4 regions of the Halalkalibacter kiskunsagensis genome follow, and region 2 is predicted to be linked to each of the others. Evidence: riboswitches for the same ligand, from Rfam matches in the RefSeq annotation. Region 2 holds a riboswitch; each other region holds the start of a gene.

Region 1 (5,471 bases), on a different contig from region 2:
TCGATAAAACATAAGAGTACGACTGATTGTGCACGACTTCTTGAAACGATAACACTTGCATTAAAGCAGCAAGACTGGAATCTGTTAAATACCCAGCTACTTTTCCAGAATAGTCTGTTTGTACACTATCGAGGAAAGCAAGCAAACCAATTATTTTTTTGAAAGCATACCGCTCATCTTCAGAAAGCTTGAGCCATTGTTTAATGTCATTAGACATATTTATTTCAAACGGGGTCCAGAAGTTCGCAAGCATATTTTTATACATCGGATAAGCCCATTTAAAGCGGACATCATCCCAGTTCAATATGTTTGAACTTTCTCCATTAATAATGCCGGTTGAAGCATTGGGTGCGGTTGGATCATATAGTTTACGAGATTGTAATGTTTGTTGATTCATAATTATTCCCTCTCTTATTAAGTGTTAAGAAGAGCAGCTTTCACACTCTTCAATTTCAACCAAAGAAGTCGATCTTGTATAATACGTCGTTTTCAAGTTTGACTTCCAAGCCTCTAAATGAAGGTGCAATAAGTCTTTTGCTTTAATTGTATTTTTCACATAAAAATTAAATGAAATGGATTGATCAATATGGCGTTGACGAGCCTCATTTTGCTTAATGCTCCAAGTTTGATCAATCTCGTACGCTGACTTATAATACCAAGTTGTTTCGGGTGATAGGTCTGGAGCGGTCACCGGAATTTTGTAATTCTTTTTCTCCTCCGAGTATTCTTTCTTAAATATCGGATCAATGGATGCGGTCGTCCCAGCAATGATTGCCGTTGTAGAATTCGGTGCCACTGCCATTAAATACCCGTTACGCACTCCTTTTTCCTTCACACCATCTCGAAGCTCCATCCACTTTTCACTCATATATTGACGTGTATCAAAATATGCACCTGTTTCCCAATCAGACCCTTGAAAAAGTGGATAAGCTCCTTTTTCCTTTGCCAACTCATGGCTTGCACGAACCGTTAAAAACGCGATGTTTTCATATAATGTGTCTGTGTACTCTACCGCCTCCTCTGATTCCCATCTGATGCCTTTTAAAGCTAACAAATGATGCCAGCCAAATGTGCCTAATCCAATGGAACGGTATTTTTGATTTGTTATTTGTGCCTGCAAAACTGGAAGATTATTTAATTCAATCACATTGTCAAGCATGCGAACTTGAATAGGGATCAGTCTTTCAAGTATATTCTCTGTTACTGCTTTAGCTAGATTAATAGAAGACAAATTACAAACCACAAAGTCCCCAGGTTCTTTCACGACAATTATTTTGCCATCTTCGGTTTTTTCTTCAACGACCGTTGTGGCTTTCATATTTTGTGTAATTTCTGTACACAAGTTACTGCAATAGATCATCCCTTGGTGACGGTTGGTGTTAGCTCGGTTTACAGTATCTCTATAAAACATATATGGTGTACCCGTCTCAAGCTGACTTTTCAAAATTTCTTTGAAAATATCAATCGCCGGAACGACTTCCCATAACAATCCTTTTTCACCAAGTAATCCGTTGTTAGCCGCTTCCATACACTGTTTATACTTATCACGGAAATTTCCCTTTCCTCTTTCTTCATCATAATAATCTTCCAAACTAAAACCCAAAGTTTGGCGGATTGAATGCGGATCGAATAAATACCAATCATCCCGCGCCTCAACTTTTTCCATAAATAAATCTGGTAGACAAACGCCTGTAAATAAATCATGGGTACGCTGCCTTTCATCACCATTATTTAATTTCACAGCTAAAAAGCTATAAATATCGCGGTGCCAAATATCTAAATACACACTGATTGCACCCTGTCTTTGACCTAACTGATCTACACTAACCGCGGTATTATTAAGCTGTTTCATCCACGGGATGACTCCAGACGACACTCCTTTAAAGCCTTTAATGTCACTTCCACGACTGCGTAGCTTTCCTAAATACGCGCCGATGCCTCCTCCACTTTTACTTAGCGTTGCAATATCTGTATTGCTGTCATAGATCCCTCTAAGACTATCGTCTACCGTATCAATAAAACAACTGGATAATTGTCCGTAGCTTTTCCCTGCATTAGCCAGTGTTGGGGTTGCCACCGTCATGTATAAATTCGAAATCGCCCAGTACGTTTCTATAATAAGGCCTAAACGTTTTTCCTTTGGCTCTTTCATCATTAACGTGAGTGCTATGACTAAAAATCTTTCTTGAGGAAGTTCATAAATTTCTCCACTGTGCGATTTAGCTAAATAACGGTCTGCTAAAGTTAGCAATCCGACATATGTAAACAACGAATCTCGTTTAGGAACAATTATTTTTTCTACTTCTTCAAGCTCTTCCTTTGAATACTCTTGTAATATTTCTTCAGAGTAAATGCCCATCCCCGTTAATTGTTGAACTAACTCGTAAAAGGATCCATACTGTAGGTTATCTTCATAGTCCCTACAGTGAGCCGCTTTGCTATAAAGTTGCTTTAATAATATTTTAGCTGCAACATAGGTCCAGTCCGGTTCCTCCGCAGAAATTCTCTCCAAAGCAGACAAAATCATTACATTGCTAAGGTTTTCTTCTGAAATATTCTCTTTTGATGTTACTGCTTGTTCAATCTTCTCCTTATATAAAGCAAAATCTAATTTTGGAAATAGACTCACTAGTTCTTGAATCTGAATTTTTGCTTTTTCAACGGTATTGGTTGGTATAATCATACTTTTCATTCATCTTCCTCCTTATCAAAATAAAAAACGCTCTTTCTCCAAGTTAGAGAAAGAGCGTAAAACGGCGTGTGAATAAGACATTAAATATATTTTGCCGTCTTACTTCTCACACCCCGGAGATAGTTTAACTAAAGAATGACGGCAGGTCTCCTGACTCGTGCTTCACCCTACGATGAGCCTTCCCATGCAATATGCACAGTGGGTCCCTCATTTCGTCCACACTTACAGTTGCGGGGGCAGTTCTGGCTTCGCACCAGATTCCCTATTAAGTCTATTTAGACACCGTTCATTCCGCGAATTCAATATATAGTTGTTAAAAACTTAATTAGATACGATATATTGTATATACTAAAGGAAGATTTCACCTATTGCAAGAAAAACATTTTTTCCATTATAAACAAACTAGGTTCGCTTCTCACTCATTATAGTGAGAGACAAACCTAGTAAATGATCGGTAGAAACAGAGTACCCTATTATAATGAGAGCTCTTTTCTCCTAATCTTTAGCTAGCCACTTTCTTCTTTTTTTCTTTTTGGGCTATACTTTGATCTTTTAAGTCTTGATTCAATTCTTTTACTAACCCATAACACATCGCCAAGACAATAAACGAAAGAGGCAATGCACTAACGATGATAGCTGTTTGTAATCCGGATAACCCACCTGAAGCCATTAATACAGCAGTAGAGGCTACTAAGATTAACCCCCATGTAACCTTTACTCGATTTGATGGGTTCAACTTCCCTCCAGTTGTTTGCATCCCCAAAACAAAAGTAGCTGAATCGGCTGATGTGACAAAGAACGTTGTGATTAAAGCTACAGTTAAAATTGATAAGATAATTCCAAATGGCAACTGTTGATAAACATAAAAAAGGGCTGTTTCAAGTCCTTGTTCAGAAACATTTAAGCCTTGAGTTACCTCTAAATAGATACCTGTACCACCGAAAACCGTAAACCAAATAGCACAAACAAATGAAGGGACCAAAAGAACAGCTACAGTAAATTCACGTATCGTTCTACCTTTGGATACTCGAGCAATAAACATCCCAACAAATGGAGTCCATGAAACCCACCATGCCCAGTAAAAGACAGTCCAACCTTGAGTCCACGCCGCCTCCGTTTCATCAAAAGGAGCTATGCGCAAGCCCATTAATAGAAGGTTTTGAAAATAACTCCCTAGGCTTGATGTAAACATATTTAGTAAAAATAACGTAGGGCCGATAATAAGCATAGCAAAAAACAAAAGCGTTGCTATCGACATATTCGCAAGACTTAAGTACTTAATTCCTTTTGATATTCCTGTATTCGCTGAAACAATGAAAAGGACAGTAATAATACTCATAATAATCATTTGAACCATAAAGTTATTTGGAATCCCAACCAAATATGCTAATCCTGCATTTATTTGCTGTGAACCTAATCCTAAGGAAGCCGCCACTCCAAATAAAGTTGCAAAAACAGCCACAATATCAATGGTTTGTCCAATAGGCCCTTTCACCTTTTCACCAAGTACAGGATAAAGAGTAGTACTCATTAAACCTGGTGCATTTTTTCTGAATCTTTGATAAGCAAGGGATAGTGCCACGATTGCGTAGATAGCCCAAGCATGTAACCCCCAATGAAGCCAAGTGTAGCGCATTCCAACAATTGCTGATTGTTCGGTCCCTCCATCTCCAGAAGGCGGAGTAGAAAAATGGGCTATCGGTTCAGACACTCCATAAAAAAGAAGACCAATTCCCATTCCTGCTGAAAATAACATCGAAAACCAGGCTGGACGACTATATTCTGGTTTCGAATCAGGTTTTCCTAGTTTAATATTTCCATACTTACTAAAAATCATAAAAAAAGCAAACAGCAGGAAGAAAGTGGCTACTAATTGATAAAACCAACCAAATGACTCAAGAACAAAAGCTTGAGCTACTTCCATTGCTGAACCTAATTGTTCAGGAATCAAAACACCAATCATGACAAAAATAGCAGCAATAGCCACAGCTACTTTAAAAATAGACCTATCATTTTCACCTTTATCTGAAATAATAAACACTCCTTATTGTTTTTATATTTACTGATTAGAAAACTTGCCAATAAATACTTATTTTTATTAAACCATATTTCTTTTTAAAGTTTAAAAATCATATAGAGTCATTTTTAAGAATTACTCCTTATTTCATGAGCTCACCGACTGTCAGCATAATGAGAGTTACTATTTCGATTAAATAAGACATAATTCTACATTTCCAAAAAGAAATGTCTCAAAAAGTCGTTTACTTTTGACTTTTTGAGACATCCTTATAACATGTTAATACTTCTCAATCACCACTGCTGTCCCATACGCAATAATCTCCGCTGCGTTTGCCATCACCGTCGATGTTTGCATTCTCATCCCGATGATCGCATTGGCTCCTTGCTCTTCTGCCTCTTGAACCATTCGGTCGATTGCCAAATTGCGTGCTTCTGTCATCATCTCGGTGTATCCTTTTATTTCACCACCAACAATCCCTTTTAAACCTGCCGTAATATCACGACCAATATGTTTTGTCTGAATCGTACTGCCTTTTACATACCCTTTTACTTCTGAAATGTCATAGCCTGAAACCTGTTCAGTTGTCACAATCAACATGTTTTATTTTCCTCCAGTATTGATAAAATTTTTTACTTCGATATTTAAACATGACGGTTTAGCCATTTTTTTAAAACTTCAAGAAAAGCTGGCGAGAGTGGTTTTTCTCCGATATTTTTGTACGCCTTTTTTATTTGTAAGATTTGAGCATCGTCTGCTTGA
Region 2 (5,471 bases):
TTTACTTAACGGATTGTCTTTGTTTTTCCAATCCGCTTTTATCACCTTTGAAATAATTATTGCCAATGGGAATGTCAGTCCTGTTGAATAAAACAGAAAGATATTTTTCTCCCTAATTCCTAATGGCTGTAAGAATATTACTGTTATTATCATCCAAATAATTGAACCAGCTAATAAAAACGCTATACCGTTTTTGCTTTTTACAGCTAGTTCGTTTTTTACTTCCAACAAATCCATATCTTTATCCCCCTTAATGACTAAATAGTAACATTTTGCAACTGCTTTTGACCGCAGTTCTTCCACTAAATGCCCTTTTACTGAAGAAAGAAAATAGTGATCGATTGTTTAGCAATCCTGCTCCATTGCTTAATTATTATTATTCCAAAATTTACCCATTACTGCTTAATTCTATCCAATTTAAATTATAATCTGTATCATATAAATACACTGCATCTCATATATCTCCACTTCCAACAAAACTCGCCTTTCCTTGTAATGGTTTTTGTGAAACTTCCTCCGACTTACAAGCGACTAACAACATTGTCGATAAAAGAATAAATAAAGAAATTTTTATAGTTTTCAAATAGACACCTCCTTAATTACTAATTTCACCATTTTTTAAATACCTTTGCGTATTTTCTTATTAAAGTAAATGCTCCGTTTGTTTTAGTACAATCCTTCACAATCTCTAATTATTTTAACATAAATATCCAATTCAACTTCCAAGTGTTATTACATTATCATGGCCCTTTTCATGAAGAAAGACGCTTTCCTTATTTCAGAAAAGCGCCCGATTCTTGAAAAAGCTATTAAATAATGTCGATAAACTGTCCTAAATCCTTCCTTCAGTAAATTGACCACTACCTTTTTTTATTCGTGCTGATCGTAGGAAACTACTCAATTTTTAATTGGTGCTGTTGTCATAAATTCTAGTTCATTCTTTCTATTGTTTAAACAGTTTGTTGTTGCTGTTGGCGTAGTTTCTTTGTAGCTGCTACCATATTTTTTAGTGAAGCAATAGTTTCTTCTTCATGACGTGTTTTTAAACCACAATCCGGATTCACCCAAAACTGCTCTTTTGAAATTATTTCTAAACTATCTTTTAAAATCGTATCGATTTCTTCTACACTTGGTACACGTGGGCTATGAATATCATACACTCCTAAACCAATACCAAGTTCATATGGATTTTGTTTTAGAGATTGAATCAGTTCCCCATGACTTCTAGACGTTTCAATTGAAATAACGTCTGCGTCAAGGGCACGAATTGGCTCAATAAAGTCATTAAATTCGCAATAGCACATATGCGTATGAATTTGCGTTTCATTCTTTACGCTTGAAGTTGCTAACTTAAATGCATTTACCGCCCATGATAAATATTCGGCCCAGTTTTCTTTGCGCAATGGCAAGCCTTCGCGCAATGCCGGTTCATCCACTTGAATTATGGCAATGCCTGCATCTTCTAACGCTTGAATCTCTTCTCTTAGTGCTAAGGCAATTTGGTTCGCTACTTGTTCACGTGAAATATCATCACGGACAAAAGACCAATTTAAGATTGTGACAGGACCTGTTAACATCCCTTTAACATACTTAGACGTTAATTGCTGTGCCTCTTCTACTTCCTTCACTGTCATTGGAGCTGTCCACTCTACGTCACCATAAATAATTGGGGGCTTCACACAGCGTGAACCATATGATACAACCCATGCTTTTTCTGTAAAGGCAAAACCTCTCAGCTTTTCACCGAAGTACTCGACCATATCTGTACGCTCAAATTCACCATGAACCAAAACATCCAGTCCAATTTCGTCTTGAATTTTGATCCAACGAGCTGTTTCACTTTTCACAAACTCTGCATATGCAGAGTCTGTAATTTCCTTTTTACGCCATGCGGTACGTGTACGTTTTACTAGATCTGACTGAGGGAAGCTGCCAATCGTTGTTGTTGGATAATCCGGTAAATGTAATGCCTCTTTCTGCAAAGCTTGACGTTCCTTAAAAGCGATTGGACGTGTAAAATGCTCTGGCTTCACTTGTGATACAAGCTCCTTTACACGTGCATTTTTCCTCACTTTATGCTGCGCTAATGCTTCAGTCGCCAGCATACTTTGTGACACGCTTTTATTGCCTGGCCATGCCTCGTCACGAACATAGGACGTTACTTGTGTTAACTCAACAATTTTCTCATCCGCAAATGACAATGCATTTGTTAGTGTGGCATCTAGCTTCGTTTCTGACTTCGTCGTCACAGGTACATGCTGTAAACTACATGAAGACTGAATCCAAGCTTCTTTCACCCCACTTAATAACAAAACAGCTTGTGTATTCATAGCTTTTTCAGCCAAATTTGCTCGCCAAATATCACGTCCATTCACCATACCGATCCCTAATACTTTATCTTTTGGGAAGCCGTGTTTACGGAGTGAGGCCATATTCTCTTCTTCCCCATGTACGAAATCAAGACCAATTCCTGCAACAGGTAATTGAGATAGCTCTTCATACGCTGATAGCCCTTCAAAATATGTTTGTAACATGATTTGTGCAGCTGGTACTTCTTCTGCTAATTGTTTGTAAATTTCCTGTACTAGTTTCACATCATCTGCTGTCAGTGAAAGGACTAATGCAGGTTCTTCCACTTGAATCCACTGCGCCCCTGCATCTACAAGTTGCTGGAATACTTGTGCATATAGCGGTAAGAGTTTTAAAATAAACAATGCTTTCGATTTGGCATCGTATCCTTTTGCTAATTGCACAAAAGTAAATGGACCAATAATTGTAGGCTTTGTAATAAGACCTAACTCTTCTTTCGCTTCTACAAAGTAATCTAAAATGTAGTTTTTTGTTAATTTTAGTGGCTTGCCTTCATACTCAGGTACGATGTAGTGATAGTTTGTGTTAAACCACTTTGTCATTTCACAAGCCACAACATGGTTTGCCCCACGCGCCATTGCGTAATACGTTGTTAGATCTACTTCTTTACCTGTCCACTCATAACGAGCTGGCACTAAACCGAACATTGTCGCAAGGTCAAGCATACGATCATAAAATGTAAAATCCCCAACAGTTAGTATTTCTAAGCCTAATGATTGCTGGCGCTTCAAATTATTCAAGCGACTCGCTTTCATTTCTAAAATAAATTTCTCCTCTGAAATTGCATCCTTCCAAAAAGATTCTACACAACGTTTCCACTCCCGATTATCACCAATGTATGGGTAACCAATGGCTGTACTAACTAAATTCATTTTTCCTTTCCTCCTTTAAATTTACAAATTGCCAAATACAAAAAAGCCATTTCCGCAAAAGGGAAATGGCTTTACAATCAAGTTAAAGGTATGCTTTAAAAAACATGCAAAAGCATCGTTACTCATAACTCGTTTGTCGTACAAATGAATGTCACCACCTATTTCCACGTAGGTATTTGGTGTGTACTAGAAATTGGCAGGTCTCCTGGCTTATCATCTATGCTCCTCACACCTTCCCGTCAAAAGACAGTGGTATTTGTGATTCACTCCGATTTACAGTTGCGGGACAGCGACGGAATTGCACCGTTCTTCCCTTTTAAGCCAAGCCGCAGCTTGGCACCAATTCTTACACGATATGTAATTTCGATAACTATAACATATTATTAAAATTAAGTACATAATTTTCTGAAATAGTGAATTTCGTTTGATTTACGTAGAAATAAGAATATTTATTGAAAAGACTAAACTTAACAAAAAACTATTATATTATTCAATGGCAGTACCTCCTGTTCCGATAAAATTACAATTACCTACTCAACCGCGATTATGAGAAAGTAGGTGCAGATCCGTTGTTTCGGAAAGGAATATAGTTTGAATAAAGCACGGCCTGCGTCCCCACTAGATGATGGATCTAGTGGGGATGTTCTTTTTGTGCAGCCGTCAATGTGCGACTCGGTACTAGGGGATGTGGCTTTCGCATGTCGCAGCGGGCGCCACAGCACCGCACCACAGTGCACCGTCCCGTCACCTGCCTTACCACCTAAAGAGAGTTCAGCAATTTCCTCTGCGTACCGAATTCATCGACCGCATTCCAACTGCAGCAACGTCCCTGTGTGACTGCACGTTTTCCGACGTAATTTGTAAAAAAAAGAGAACCACCAGCCGTAGAACTAGAGTCACAAATAAGTCTTTTGTATATATATTTGTCTATGATTTAGAACTATTGTCGAAAGCCTTTTGTTATAGGAATTTAAGCTTATAATAAACAGTATAAAAATAATTTACGATTGAGGTATGCGAAATGGATAAATCTAAAATGGAGATCTTGTTGAGAAATCGTATCGAAAAATTAAAGAACGAAATGATCATGACTGCATCCATTTCTGGAATGGACAGTTCCGAGACGCTTCATTGCAGTCAAGAGTTAGATAAATTAATCATCCTATACATGAAACATTTTGCCTATAAAAAAAGCGCTTAATCCAGTACAAGTACAATAGCAGTAGGGCGCAAGACTGCACGTCAGTTTGCAGTGGCATGATCGCGTACAGTCTGCCTCCATCAATATCGCTGCACGCCAAAAAGACTTGCTCTCCTAACCATAGAATAGAGGAAGAGATCAAGTCTTTTTCGGCGTTTTAGTATAGGCGTTTTGCTCCTAAATAACGCTGTTTCCAATAAGGATTGTTCATGCTCGTAACTGTGACACCGGTTGAGGAACCGCTATGTACGAATTGGTTGTTTCCAATGTAGATGCCGTTATGAGATGGTCCTTTTGTATATGTTTCAAAGAATACGAGGTCTCCGACAGATGGTTGCGAGACGGCTTTCCCCGCATTCCATTGCTGTGCCACTGTTCGTGGAACGGAGATTCCTTGTTGCGTGAAGACATACTGCACGAATCCACTGCAGTCAAAGCCAGAAGTTGATTGGCCGCCCCATAGGTAAGGAACACCTACGTGATTGGCAGCTTCTGCTACTAGGTTTGTAACAAGTGCGGCAGGATTGCTACTCGTTCGGGATGGTTCCTTTGCTGGTGTTGCTGGTTTCGATGAACCTGAGCTTGCATTGGAACCTGAACTAGAGCCAGTTGACTTGTTTGTTGCAACTTCATTTAACTTACTGCGTGTCTTTGGTCCGGCAATTCCATCAGCGGTTAAGTTATGTACTTTTTGAAAGTTACGTACAGATGTTGCTGTAATTTCACCATAATAACCGGTTGGTGCTTGGTTGAATACACCTACTGAGCGGAGTTGTTCTTGTAAGGTGCTAACAGCTTGTCCACTGCTGCCAACACGTAACGTTGTCGTTGACTGTGCAGGCGGATTCGGATTTTGAACGACTTCATTTGCAATTTCCTTCTCATCTTTTTGGTAACTTGTTTCGGATGGGTTTGGTTTGTTTAGCAAATGTGAGAGTGTTTGTGGTCCGACAATTCCGTCGACTTTAATGTTACTTGCTCTTTGGAAGTCACGGACGGCTTGCTCGGTGACGCGGGCAAATTGGCCA
Region 3 (5,471 bases), on a different contig from region 2:
TGTTAGCCATGATGTTAAGCTTACGTCCAAAGATCTTAATTGCGGATGAACCAACAACAGCTCTTGATGTTATTAATAGAGACAAAGTTTTATCCTTACTTAAGAAGTTACAACATGATTTTGAGCTAACGATTTTACTTATTTCTCATGATCAAAGCATAAATAGGTTCGCAGATCGTGTTGTACAAATGCGTCAAGGAGCAATTGTTATATGAGTCTACTTGAGTTATGCTATGTATCAAAAGAATACCCTTTAAGAGCAAGTAGAAAGACGTGGTTTAAAACCAATCCAAGCGTTAAAGTAGTTAAAGATGTTAATCTGACAATAAATAAAGGAGAATGTTTGGCACTGATTGGAGAAAGTGGTAGTGGGAAAAGTACTTTAGCTAAATTAATTATGAAGTTAGAAACAGTAACATCGGGACAGATACTTCTAGACGGTCAAATGATAAATGGGAAACAGGTGACAGATTTAACTATTTATAAACGTATCCAACTAGTATTACAAGACTCATCTACTTCCTTACATCCCAAAATGCATGTAGAAGAAATCTTGAAAGAACCCATTCATAATTATTTTCCGGAACAGATGGTAGAGTGGGAAGAAATGTTTTTGAAATTGTTAAAACTAGTAGGTCTTGATCATTCCTACTTATCAAGGTACTCGCATCAATTAAGTGGAGGGCAAAAACAGCGCGTATGTATCGCTAAGGCATTAGCAGTACAACCTGATCTTATTATTTTTGATGAATCGATTGCTAGTTTAGATAGGGACTCTCAAGCATCCATCGTAAATATGTTAAAACATATCCAAAAAAAAGAACAGATATCGTATTTATTTATTACTCATGATCTTCAAGCTGCTCAAACATTGTGTGATCAAGTAGCTGTTATGTATCAAGGCGAAATTGTAGAAACTTTTAGTAATTGGGACTTGCGACAGCTAAAACATCCTTATACACGTTCATTGGTCCACATACTTAATAAAAATAGTTTTGAAGAAAAGACAGTATGACTTTAACGAATTAGACGAGTTGGAGGAATCAAATGTTTACCGAAGAAGAAAAGAAAGCATTTTATAAGGTCATTTATAAAAGAAGAGATATTCGAACATTTCAATCAACGCCTATTCCTGAAGAATTGATATATAACCTACTTCATGCTGCTCACAATGCACCATCAGTAGGATTTATGCAACCATGGAATTTTATAATGGTTACGTCACAAGAAGTGAAAGAACGTCTTGCCTGGGCGGCTGACAAAGAAAGAAGAGCTCTTGCTATTCATTATGAAGAACAAGAAAAGAAACAATCTCATTTTTTGAGTTTGAAAATTGAAGGGATAAAAGAATCTCCTCTAACTATTTGTGTGACATGTGACCCGACACGAGGTGGATCCCATGTCTTAGGACGCAACTCAATTCCTGAAACGGATCAACTATCAACTGCTTGTGCGATTCAAAATATGTGGTTAGCAGCTTGTGTTGAAGGGTTAGCGATGGGCTGGGTTAGCTTTTATAAAAAACAAGACGTACGCGACATACTAGAAATTCCACCGCACATTGACCCTGTTGCATTGCTAACGATTGGTTACACAGATGAATATCCAGATAAGCCAATTCTTGAAACCTCTAAATGGGAAGAAAGAAAACAGTTAGAACCCCTCATTTTCAAAAATAAATGGTCATAGGTTATAAGTGGCTTCGGATAAAAGAATTAATCAATTTACAAGGGACGGAAACTCTATTATAATAGCGTTTAGAACAAAAAAATGAATAGTAAACAAATAGGTTTCTTAAATGATAATAAATATTTAAGACTAAGAGGGAAGTTGGTGTAAGTCCAACACGGTCCCGCCACTGTAAGCGTTGAGGAAGGTTAGCAAATATCCACTGTGTATTCTGCATGGGAAGGGATAACCAACCGTTGATTCGTAAGTCAGGAGACCTGCCTATTATGTTTTTAATCTTCCTCGAGGAAAGGAATGTTTAAAGTGCATAGTAATCTTTTATGAAGGTTGCAAGTTTATAGTCAGTCTCGAGTAGACTAAGTATACATAAAATGCCTTTTTACACTACGCTTTCCTCTGGAATAGCGTTTTTTTGTGCTCGAAAATAGAAGGGGGAAAAACAGTGATTAACGAGATTTTTAAAAAGTGGGGGCTTTACAGTATTGTTCTTCTGTTAAGTATGGCTATTATTGCAGGCTGTGGTACACAAGATCAAGAACAAGGCATTCAAGATGAAGTGAACTTAGAGGAAGAGGAAATAATTTCTGATGACAATGTAGAGTTGGACGAGGATAGAGGAGAACAGTTTCCTGTAACGATCACAGACGATGCTGGTCGAGAAGTTACAATTGAGTCAGAGCCTGAATCGATCGTCTCTATTCAAGCTAGTAACACAGAAATTGCCTTTGCACTTGGATTAGGCGATAAAATAATCGGTGTTTCGGATTATTGTAACTATCCAGCTGAGGCATTAGAGGTTGAAAAAGTTGGCGCGCAAGATATGAACGCAGAATTGATTCTAACCCTGCTTCCAGATGTGGCTCTTGTATCGGATTATCATTTCAATTCTCATCCAGAAATATTAGAACAGTTTGAAGAAGCAGGTATAAACGTGCTTGTCGTTGGAAGTGCAACTTCATTTACTGATGTTTATGGCAACATTGAAATGATTGCTGCTGCAACAGGAAGTAAGGATAAAGCAGAAGAAATCATTTCTGATATGCAACAGCGCCATGATGCAATCAAAGAAAAGGCAGAGGAATCTATAACGGATAAAAAGAAAGTCTGGGTCGAAGTTTCACCAGCTCCAGATATTTTTACGACAGGTCAAAATACATTTATGAATGAAATGCTTGAGTCCATTCAAGCTATTAACGCTGCCGAAGACCATGAAGGGTGGGTGAAATTGACAGAAGAAGAAATCGTTCAATTAAATCCTGATGTCATCATAACTACTTATGGTTATTATATAGAAAATCCAAGTGCGACAGTATTGACTCGTGATGGATGGGCTGAGGTTCCGGCTGTAATAAATGAACAAGTGTTTGACGTTGATAATGATACAGTTACTAGACCTGGTCCTCGTTTAATCGAAGGAGTGGAGACACTTGCGGAACTCATCTATCCGGAAATATTTAAGTAATAAAATTGTTTGGTTGTATATGCTAAGCGGAGGGTTTGTACTTGGTACAACCCTCCTTGGTTTATTAGTAAGCAGTGTGACCATTCCAGTCCCTGTCATTTTACATATCGTATTAGAAAATACTTTTAATATTGGATGGCTCGATGATATTCCAAGAAATGAAGAAATGATCATTTGGAATATCCGTCTCCCAAGAGTTCTACTTGCTCTTTGTGTAGGAGCATCACTAGCATTAGCAGGCGCAGCATTCCAAGGGCTCCTGCGAAACCCATTAGCTGATCCCTATACGATTGGGGTATCATCAGGTGCTGCTCTAGGTGCAGTATTCGTGCTGTTTTTTCAAGTTACTATCGTTGGTTTAGGAAGTTTCACTCTTCCAATTGTTGCGATTATTAGTGGCTTTATTACGTTACTTGTTGTGTTTGGGTTAGTCAGGTTAAGCAGTAGAAGTCTAGCTGTTGAAACGATCGTATTAGCCGGTATTATCATAAGTGCTTTTATTGGTGCAATTACATCTTTGATCATTTCATTAGGTGATCGGGATGCGATGACACAGATTCTCTATTGGTTATACGGAAGTGTTGGAATGAGGGGATGGAGCCATGTTCAACTGATCATACCATTTATGCTTGTCGGATCATTCATTCTTCTCATTCATTATCGTGAATTAAATGCCTTAGCGTTAGGTGAGGATGCAGCAGATCATATTGGTGTGAATGTAAAGAAAGGGAAAACCTATATCTTAATTGGTGCATCTTTATTAACGGGAGCAGCGGTAGCTGTATCTGGGTCAATTGGATTTGTTGGTCTCGTAATTCCACATTTAGTTCGACTAGTAACAGGCCCTAACCATCGACACGTTCTTCCGCTATCAATGTTAATAGGCGGAGCCTTTCTCATTTTAGCTGATTTAGTTGCAAGAACGATTATAGCTCCTAAAGAACTACCAATTGGTATCATTACGGCTTTAATAGGTGCACCAGTATTTGCACTATTATTGATTAGAGAAAGACTTGGGAGGGGGGGATTAAGATGATGAAAGTTGAAAATTTAGTAGGTGGATATACAAATGCCCCCATTATTAAAGATCTTAATTTAGAAATAAAAAGAGGAGAGTTTTTTGCACTTCTTGGGCCAAATGGGAGTGGGAAAACAACCCTATTTAAACTCATTACAGGTCAGTTACCTATTCAAAAGGGGGATATTCTGCTATCAGGAAAAGCAATTAAGTCTCTTTCGAAGCTTGAAAAAGCAAAAAAAGTAGCTGTCTTATCACAAGAAGTTCAGATTTCATTTGATTATACCGTTGAAGAAATTATTAGTCTTGGACGTTACCCTCATCAAAAGGGAATTCTTAAACAATTATCAAAGTTAGATTGGAAAGTCATTGAAGAGGTCATGGAATTAACAAAAATAAGTCAATTTCGAAAGACCCAATTCCGAATGCTTAGCGGAGGTGAAAAGCAAAGAGTCTTGTTGGCCAAAGCATTGGCACAGGAACCTGAAATCTTACTTTTAGATGAACCTACCAATCATTTGGATATTAAGCATACATTCCAACTGTTAGATCTATTAAAAGAACGGCAACAAACTATGGACCTGACAATTTTTTCTATATTGCATGATCTAAATGTTGCTTCGCTCTATGCTGATCGAATTGCCTTACTTCATAATGGAGCATTTTTAGAAGTAGGAGATGTAGATACGTTAAGAAAAGAAGATCAATTAAAAAAAGTGTATGAAGTTCAAGTGAAAGCCCAATCCCATCCAACTGTTCCAAAACCACAACTACTAATGACACCAAAGTACTCAACTTCGAGTAATCTTTTAAACTTTAGTAATGCTTATAAAATAGAACAAAATGATGAATGTATTCATGTTGAATTCGATAGGCCACTACGAACACTTTCCAATGGGGTAATTGGAGATGGTATACAGTGGTTAAAGCATTTTGGTAATTTTCATGTTGATAAGAATTACGATTGCACAGATCCTAAAAAAGATTTACAAATGCGGATGAAAAAACATCGCATTCCTCATGAAAAAGCTGTCGGGATGATGACTGCTGTAAAACTGGAGGACAAGGTGATTGTAAAGAAAGAGATAGAAGGAATTAAATTCATGGTAATTGTGACAGCTGGTGTTGGGAATGCCGTAGATATATCAGCAGGGTCTATAGTAAGAGCTACCAGCCAAATAGGGACGATTAATACAATGGTTTTTATAGATGCACATTTTACAGATGGAGCCCTAGTAAATGGATATATGTCTGCAACAGAAGCAAAAGTAAAGGCTTTACAAGATCTTAACATAAAAGATC
Region 4 (5,471 bases), on a different contig from region 2:
TTTCATTGATGAGGTTTCCGGAGCGTCTTATGAGAATGGTGAAATAAAAGTAGAGCTTAAAATGAAGTCGATGGTGGCAAATCGTATCCTGTTAGCAACCGGATTTCATGCTACTCCACCGGGATTCGATTGGTTAACCTCAACGATAGAGAGTGAAGGGTTACGTTGTGCAACATGTGGCTATCCGATTATTTCTGAGAGTTCCTTAGAGTGGGGACAGAATTTATATGTCATAGGAGCGCTTGCCGAACTTGTTATTGGACCTGTTTCCCGAAATATTTCGGGAGCTCGTAGAGGAGCTGAAAAAATTGTTCAATTGTAAAAAGCAATAGTAAATAAAGTAATAGGGGCAATCAATCCATATTAATATCTGAGGAGACATGCAATTATTTAGTAATAATAATTAAGAGTTCACTTGGTTAATATATTTGCAGAATATAAAACGTAATGATTTCTATTATCGAAAAGTCTTGTTAGAAGGAGCTGAAGAGATGGCTACATGGAATTTAACGGATACTCAACATCATATTCTTATTTGTAATGGAAGTAGTTGCAATAAAGCAGGGGCAGAAGCATTAACTCAATCAATAAGAAATGAGATAAGTGCTAAAGGTTTAGATCCTATCATTCATACATCAAGAACGCTTTGTAATGGACGCTGTCAAGATAAATGTGTCCTGATTACCTATCCCGATGGTCATTGGTATAAGGAAATGGCTAGTGAAGATGCACCACGTTTTGTTGAATCACTAATGACAGGAAAGGGGCTAGAAGACAAAGTAAGTCATTCATTTAATGGGAGGTGCTTTGAACCAAGTGAAGGAACGATTCTAGGAGTTGAAAAAGACGGGGAAATAGTTAAGAAAGTTTCAAAAAAGTTATAACTCTTTCATAGAAATCTATAAATAATAAGGCTGTTGAGGTCAATTGTCTCAACAGCCTTTGTTCAACATTCAAATAAAAGATTTATGTGATCTCTTTTTATGCTTCAATATATTGTGGAAGTGGATCAGGAAGTTTAGTCCAATCTGAAGTCATCTCAGCATCTGTTAATAAACATTGATCAAGGGTACCTCTAATTTGTTCATGATTCATATCAATACCAATTAAGACTAATTCGGTCATTCGATCACCGAATTCTGGGTCCCACTTTGCTTGTAGCTCAGGCTCCTCGAGCAGGGCTTGCTGTCTTTCTTCTTCCGGGTAAGCTGCAACCCACTCTCCAGCACCTTGAATGGTAACTAAAGACCCAGACTGTGAAATCAAGCCAGCCATCTGATTTCTTGATGCGACCCAAATGAATCCTTTCGCTCGTACAACATCAACAGGCCAATGTTCCAGCCAGTTCATTAGACGCTCGGGGTGGAAAGGTTTTCTGCTTCGGTAAACGAAGGAAGAGACACCATACTCCTCCGTTTCTGGTGTGTGCTCTTCATTTAATTCTTTAATCCATCCAGCATATTGACTCACTTTATCAAAGTCGAATTTGCCTGTATGTAAAATAGAAGACAATTCTACCTTAGAGAATGATGTAGGAATAATATCAGCGTCTGCATTTAATTTCCTCATGAAATTTAGTATCTCATTTTTATCTACTTCTTTTAACATTTCAACTTTATTAAGAATAATCACATCGGCAAATTCAATTTGATCGACTAGCAGATCTGAAATTTCGCGAGTGTCAGATTCATCTGTACCTTCTTTACGGTCAAGTAACGATTCACCTGATGCATAATCATCCCAAAAACGATTTGCATCAACAACGGTTACCATTGTGTCTAACTTACATTTTTGCGTTAAGTCTACACCTATTTCTTCATCAATATACGTAAATGTTTGAGCGACAGGGACAGGCTCACTAATCCCCGACGATTCAATTACGATATAATCGATATCTCCTGCATCAACAATTCTCTCGACTTCTTGCATTAAGTCTTCACGAAGAGTACAGCAAATACAGCCGTTTTGAAGTTCTACTAGCTTTTCCTCCGTTCTCGAAAATCCATTGTCTTTCACAAGCTTAGCATCAATGTTCACTTCACTCATGTCATTTACGATAACAGCGACTTTCAACCCTTCACGATTGGTTAAGATGTGGTTTAGTAAAGTTGTTTTACCGGACCCTAAATAACCACTTAGTACAGTAACAGGCACTTTTTTCATTAAATAAATCCTCCTTTTAAATTTTTACACATACAATCATGTATAAATATTAATGTAAGTGAAATAGTTCCATTTACATATTGTTTTAAATAGTAATTATTACGATTTAAATTTTATCTTTCTTTTGTCATTTTGTAAATAGAAGGATTTTTTTTTTGAAATTAAACAATTTTAAAGTACTTGTACAAAATTTATACTTGCTAAATATACTGAAGAGTAGTTTAATAGACATTGAATGTTAAACTACTCTTTTTGTTTAGATAACAACGAATTCAGTTACAGTTTAATGTCCTGATAATATATATATCGAAATAAATGTTAAAACCATTGAAAAAATGACTTTAAAAAAATGCAACAACAAAGGTGCATAACTACTAGTTATGCTTAAAAGGGAAGTACGGTGTGAATCCGTCACGGTCCCGCCACTGTAATGGGGAATTTCATTGTCTAAAGTCACTGAGTATATCGGGAAGACGCAATGAAATGATGAACCTAAGTCAGGAGACCTGCCTTTGTTTAAAATTGCTTCAATACCTACGGGTCATAGGTAGAGAAGTGTAGAATAGATGCTACTTATATTCGTATGCCATTTATCTGCACCTCTATCTATTGATAGAGGTGTATTTTTATTTGAAAGAGGAAAAGCAGCACGCTACTGACGTGTTGATGAGTTTGTTCATGTTAAAAACCACTGTAAATGTTTTAGAACGCGCGAACTATAATTTAAATTAAGAATCCAAACAAAGGTGCATATCCACTGGTTATGCTTAAAAGGGAAGTACGGTGTGAATCCGTCACGGTCCCGCCACTGTAATGGGGAATTTCATTGTCTAAAGTCACTGAGTATATCGGGAAGGCGCAATGAAATGATGAACCTAAGTCAGGAGACCTGCCTTTGTTTTAGTTGCTTCAATACCTACGGGTCATAGGTAGAGAAGTGTAGAATAGATGCTACTTATATTCGTATGCCATTTATCTGCACCTCTATCTATTGATAGAGGTGTATTTTTATTTTCGTTTACATCAATAAATTATCGAAGTATTTTAGGAGGAATAGATTGATGACTACTTGGAATTTAACAGGTACAAAAAAACATGTTCTGGTTTGTAATGGATCTAGCTGTATGAGGAAGGATGGGGAAGAAATTACTGTAGCCATTCGAGAAGAAATAGAGAATCTTGAATTAGATCAACAAATTCATACATCGCGTACTAGATGTAATGGGCGCTGTAAGGATGCGTGTGTTGTTATTGTTTACCCTGAAGGAAATTGGTACTCAGCTACTTCAACAGAAATCGGGCGCTCTATTATTAAAAGCCATGTTGATCCGTCAGTTGACTTACAAAAATCTTTAATTTATGACTTTGAAAATAGTGAAATGATAGCAAAGAATACGACTGCTAGAATTAAGGGCGTTTCGAAAGTGGAGAAGACAAAGGTATAGCTTGTTCTTGTTTGTTGAGCTAAGAGAGTATATTCAAAAAGGTGAAGCAATAGCTCAGCTCGCTGTGCACATGCTATGAGAAACCCACTCATAGCATACTTAAGGTGAGAGACACTTCTCTCACCATTTACAGCGGCTACGCTCATTGCATTGATGTTGTTCAAAAAAGTAAATACTAACTTTTTTAAAACGGCATCTTATAAAAGGAGGTATGCATAATGCTTGGAAAATTACTTGTTATCGGCTTTGGTCCCGGAAGTTTTGATCATATGACGAACAGGGCACAAACAGCTATCCAAGAAAGTGATTGCATTATTGGCTATAAAACATACGTTGATTTGATACAAGATTTATTATCAGATCAAGAAATTATTAGTACGGGTATGTCCGAAGAGGTGAGTCGAGCGCAGGCAGCCGTTCGTCTTGCGGAAGAAGGGAAAACTGTAGCTGTCATTTCAAGTGGTGATGCTGGTGTTTATGGGATGGCAGGACTTGTTTATGAGGTGTTAATTGAAAAAGGATGGACAGAAGCAACCGGGGTAAGTGTCGAGGTTATTCCAGGTGTATCTGCAAGTAACTCTTGCGCATCTTTACTAGGAGCACCGATTATGCATGATTCATGTACGATTAGTTTAAGTGACCACTTAACTCCATGGGAACTTATTGAAAAACGAATTAAAGCAGCCGCACAAGCTGACTTTGTTATTAGTTTATATAATCCAAAAAGTGGTCGGAGAACGAGACAGATTCAAGAGGCTCAAAGAATTCTACTTGAGTATCGTTCTCCGAAAACACCAGTAGGTCTTGTGAAAAGTGCTTATCGTGAGCGGGAACATATTGTCATTACAGACCTTGAAAATATGCTCAACTATGATATTGGGATGTTAACAACGGTTGTTATCGGAAATTCATCTACAGTTCTCTACGATAACAAAATGATTACACCTAGGGGATACCAACGCAAGTATACGTTACATACAACAGAACAACGATTAAAGCCGCATGAACGTTTACGACATGAAAACGAACCATGGGCATTGCACCAAGGCAAAAATGATTTGGACCTCGCAAAGGATCAAACGGCTGCCACAGCAGTTGAAACGATTGTTCCTAAGAAGACGTCTCTAGAACTTGCCCAAGAGGCACTTAGTAAAGTGAAAGGTACGTCCAATCAATTACTAGAAAAGAAAACGGTAAATAACCCTGTTGTCTCTATTTTTGAACTTGCGGTTAGTACGGGGGTTGCAAACAAGCAATTCACTCCGAAACAAATGATGACCCTTGCTGAAGTAGTTGGTGACGATGGAACGATGGAGTATACACCTCATCACCAAATTCATCTACGAATTCCAACCGCTACTCCAGAGGTTATTACGGAAAAATTAAAAAGCGTCGGGTTTATTCTTGAACCTCTTGGTGATGTTTTTCAATTAAAAGCATGTGATTTCTGTGAAGGTGAAAAAAAGGATTCGATTCCATATGCAGAAGAATTACATCAAAAGTTAAGTGGCCTGGAACTACCAAAAGAGTTGAAGGTTGGATTCAATGGCTGTGGCATGGCTTGTTATGGAGCGGTTAATGACGATATCGGTATTATATTTCGAAAAGGAAAGTTTGATTTGTTTTTAGGGGCAAAAACGGTTGGCCGAACAGCTCATGCTGGTCAGCCAGTGGCAGAGGGCATTCAGCCGGATCAAATTGTTGAGCTCATTGAAAAAATTATATGCGAGTACAAAGAGAAAGGTCATCCGAATGAAAGACTTTTTAAGTACTTTAAACGAGTAGGAAGTATTCAAGGATATACATACAAGGATATGACACCAAAGATTGAAATTGAACCAGCTCCGTGTGGAGACTAAATCA

The links. A riboswitch is a leader RNA that binds a small molecule or an ion and turns the genes downstream of it on or off. The one in region 2 is predicted to bind cobalamin.
Region 1: another riboswitch for cobalamin. It lies ahead of SLH51_RS17440 (ribonucleoside-diphosphate reductase subunit alpha); the one in region 2 lies ahead of metE (5-methyltetrahydropteroyltriglutamate--homocysteine S-methyltransferase).
Region 3: another riboswitch for cobalamin. It lies ahead of SLH51_RS10310 (ABC transporter substrate-binding protein); the one in region 2 lies ahead of metE (5-methyltetrahydropteroyltriglutamate--homocysteine S-methyltransferase).
Region 4: another riboswitch for cobalamin. It lies ahead of SLH51_RS10225 ((2Fe-2S) ferredoxin domain-containing protein); the one in region 2 lies ahead of metE (5-methyltetrahydropteroyltriglutamate--homocysteine S-methyltransferase).

Annotation. Positions count from the first base shown of each region.
Region 1 is NZ_JAXBLX010000033.1:19,494-24,964, forward strand. Features, by position in the region: gene SLH51_RS17435 (ribonucleotide-diphosphate reductase subunit beta) at 1-397, opposite strand, end outside; gene SLH51_RS17440 (ribonucleoside-diphosphate reductase subunit alpha) at 422-2,692, opposite strand; cobalamin riboswitch at 2,816-2,995, opposite strand; gene SLH51_RS17445 (glycine betaine uptake BCCT transporter) at 3,195-4,655, opposite strand; gene SLH51_RS17450 (YbjQ family protein) at 4,989-5,309, opposite strand; gene SLH51_RS17455 (alpha/beta hydrolase) at 5,354-5,471, opposite strand, start outside.
Region 2 is NZ_JAXBLX010000006.1:141,032-146,502, reverse strand. Features, by position in the region: gene SLH51_RS05360 (DUF7010 family protein) at 1-303, opposite strand, end outside; gene SLH51_RS05355 (hypothetical protein) at 455-583, opposite strand; gene metE (5-methyltetrahydropteroyltriglutamate--homocysteine S-methyltransferase) at 951-3,242, opposite strand; cobalamin riboswitch at 3,421-3,601, opposite strand; gene SLH51_RS05345 (aspartyl-phosphate phosphatase Spo0E family protein) at 4,264-4,443, shown strand; gene SLH51_RS05340 (C40 family peptidase) at 4,601-5,471, opposite strand, start outside.
Region 3 is NZ_JAXBLX010000014.1:109,307-114,777, forward strand. Features, by position in the region: gene SLH51_RS10295 (ABC transporter ATP-binding protein) at 1-215, shown strand, start outside; gene SLH51_RS10300 (ABC transporter ATP-binding protein) at 212-1,015, shown strand; gene bluB (5,6-dimethylbenzimidazole synthase) at 1,048-1,689, shown strand; cobalamin riboswitch at 1,771-1,968, shown strand; gene SLH51_RS10310 (ABC transporter substrate-binding protein) at 2,135-3,151, shown strand; gene SLH51_RS10315 (FecCD family ABC transporter permease) at 3,117-4,187, shown strand; gene SLH51_RS10320 (adenosylcobinamide amidohydrolase) at 4,184-5,471, shown strand, end outside.
Region 4 is NZ_JAXBLX010000014.1:92,076-97,546, forward strand. Features, by position in the region: gene SLH51_RS10210 (FAD/NAD(P)-binding protein) at 1-322, shown strand, start outside; gene SLH51_RS10215 ((2Fe-2S) ferredoxin domain-containing protein) at 492-884, shown strand; gene SLH51_RS10220 (GTP-binding protein) at 982-2,163, opposite strand; cobalamin riboswitch at 2,508-2,691, shown strand; cobalamin riboswitch at 2,891-3,074, shown strand; gene SLH51_RS10225 ((2Fe-2S) ferredoxin domain-containing protein) at 3,225-3,608, shown strand; gene cobJ (precorrin-3B C(17)-methyltransferase) at 3,827-5,467, shown strand.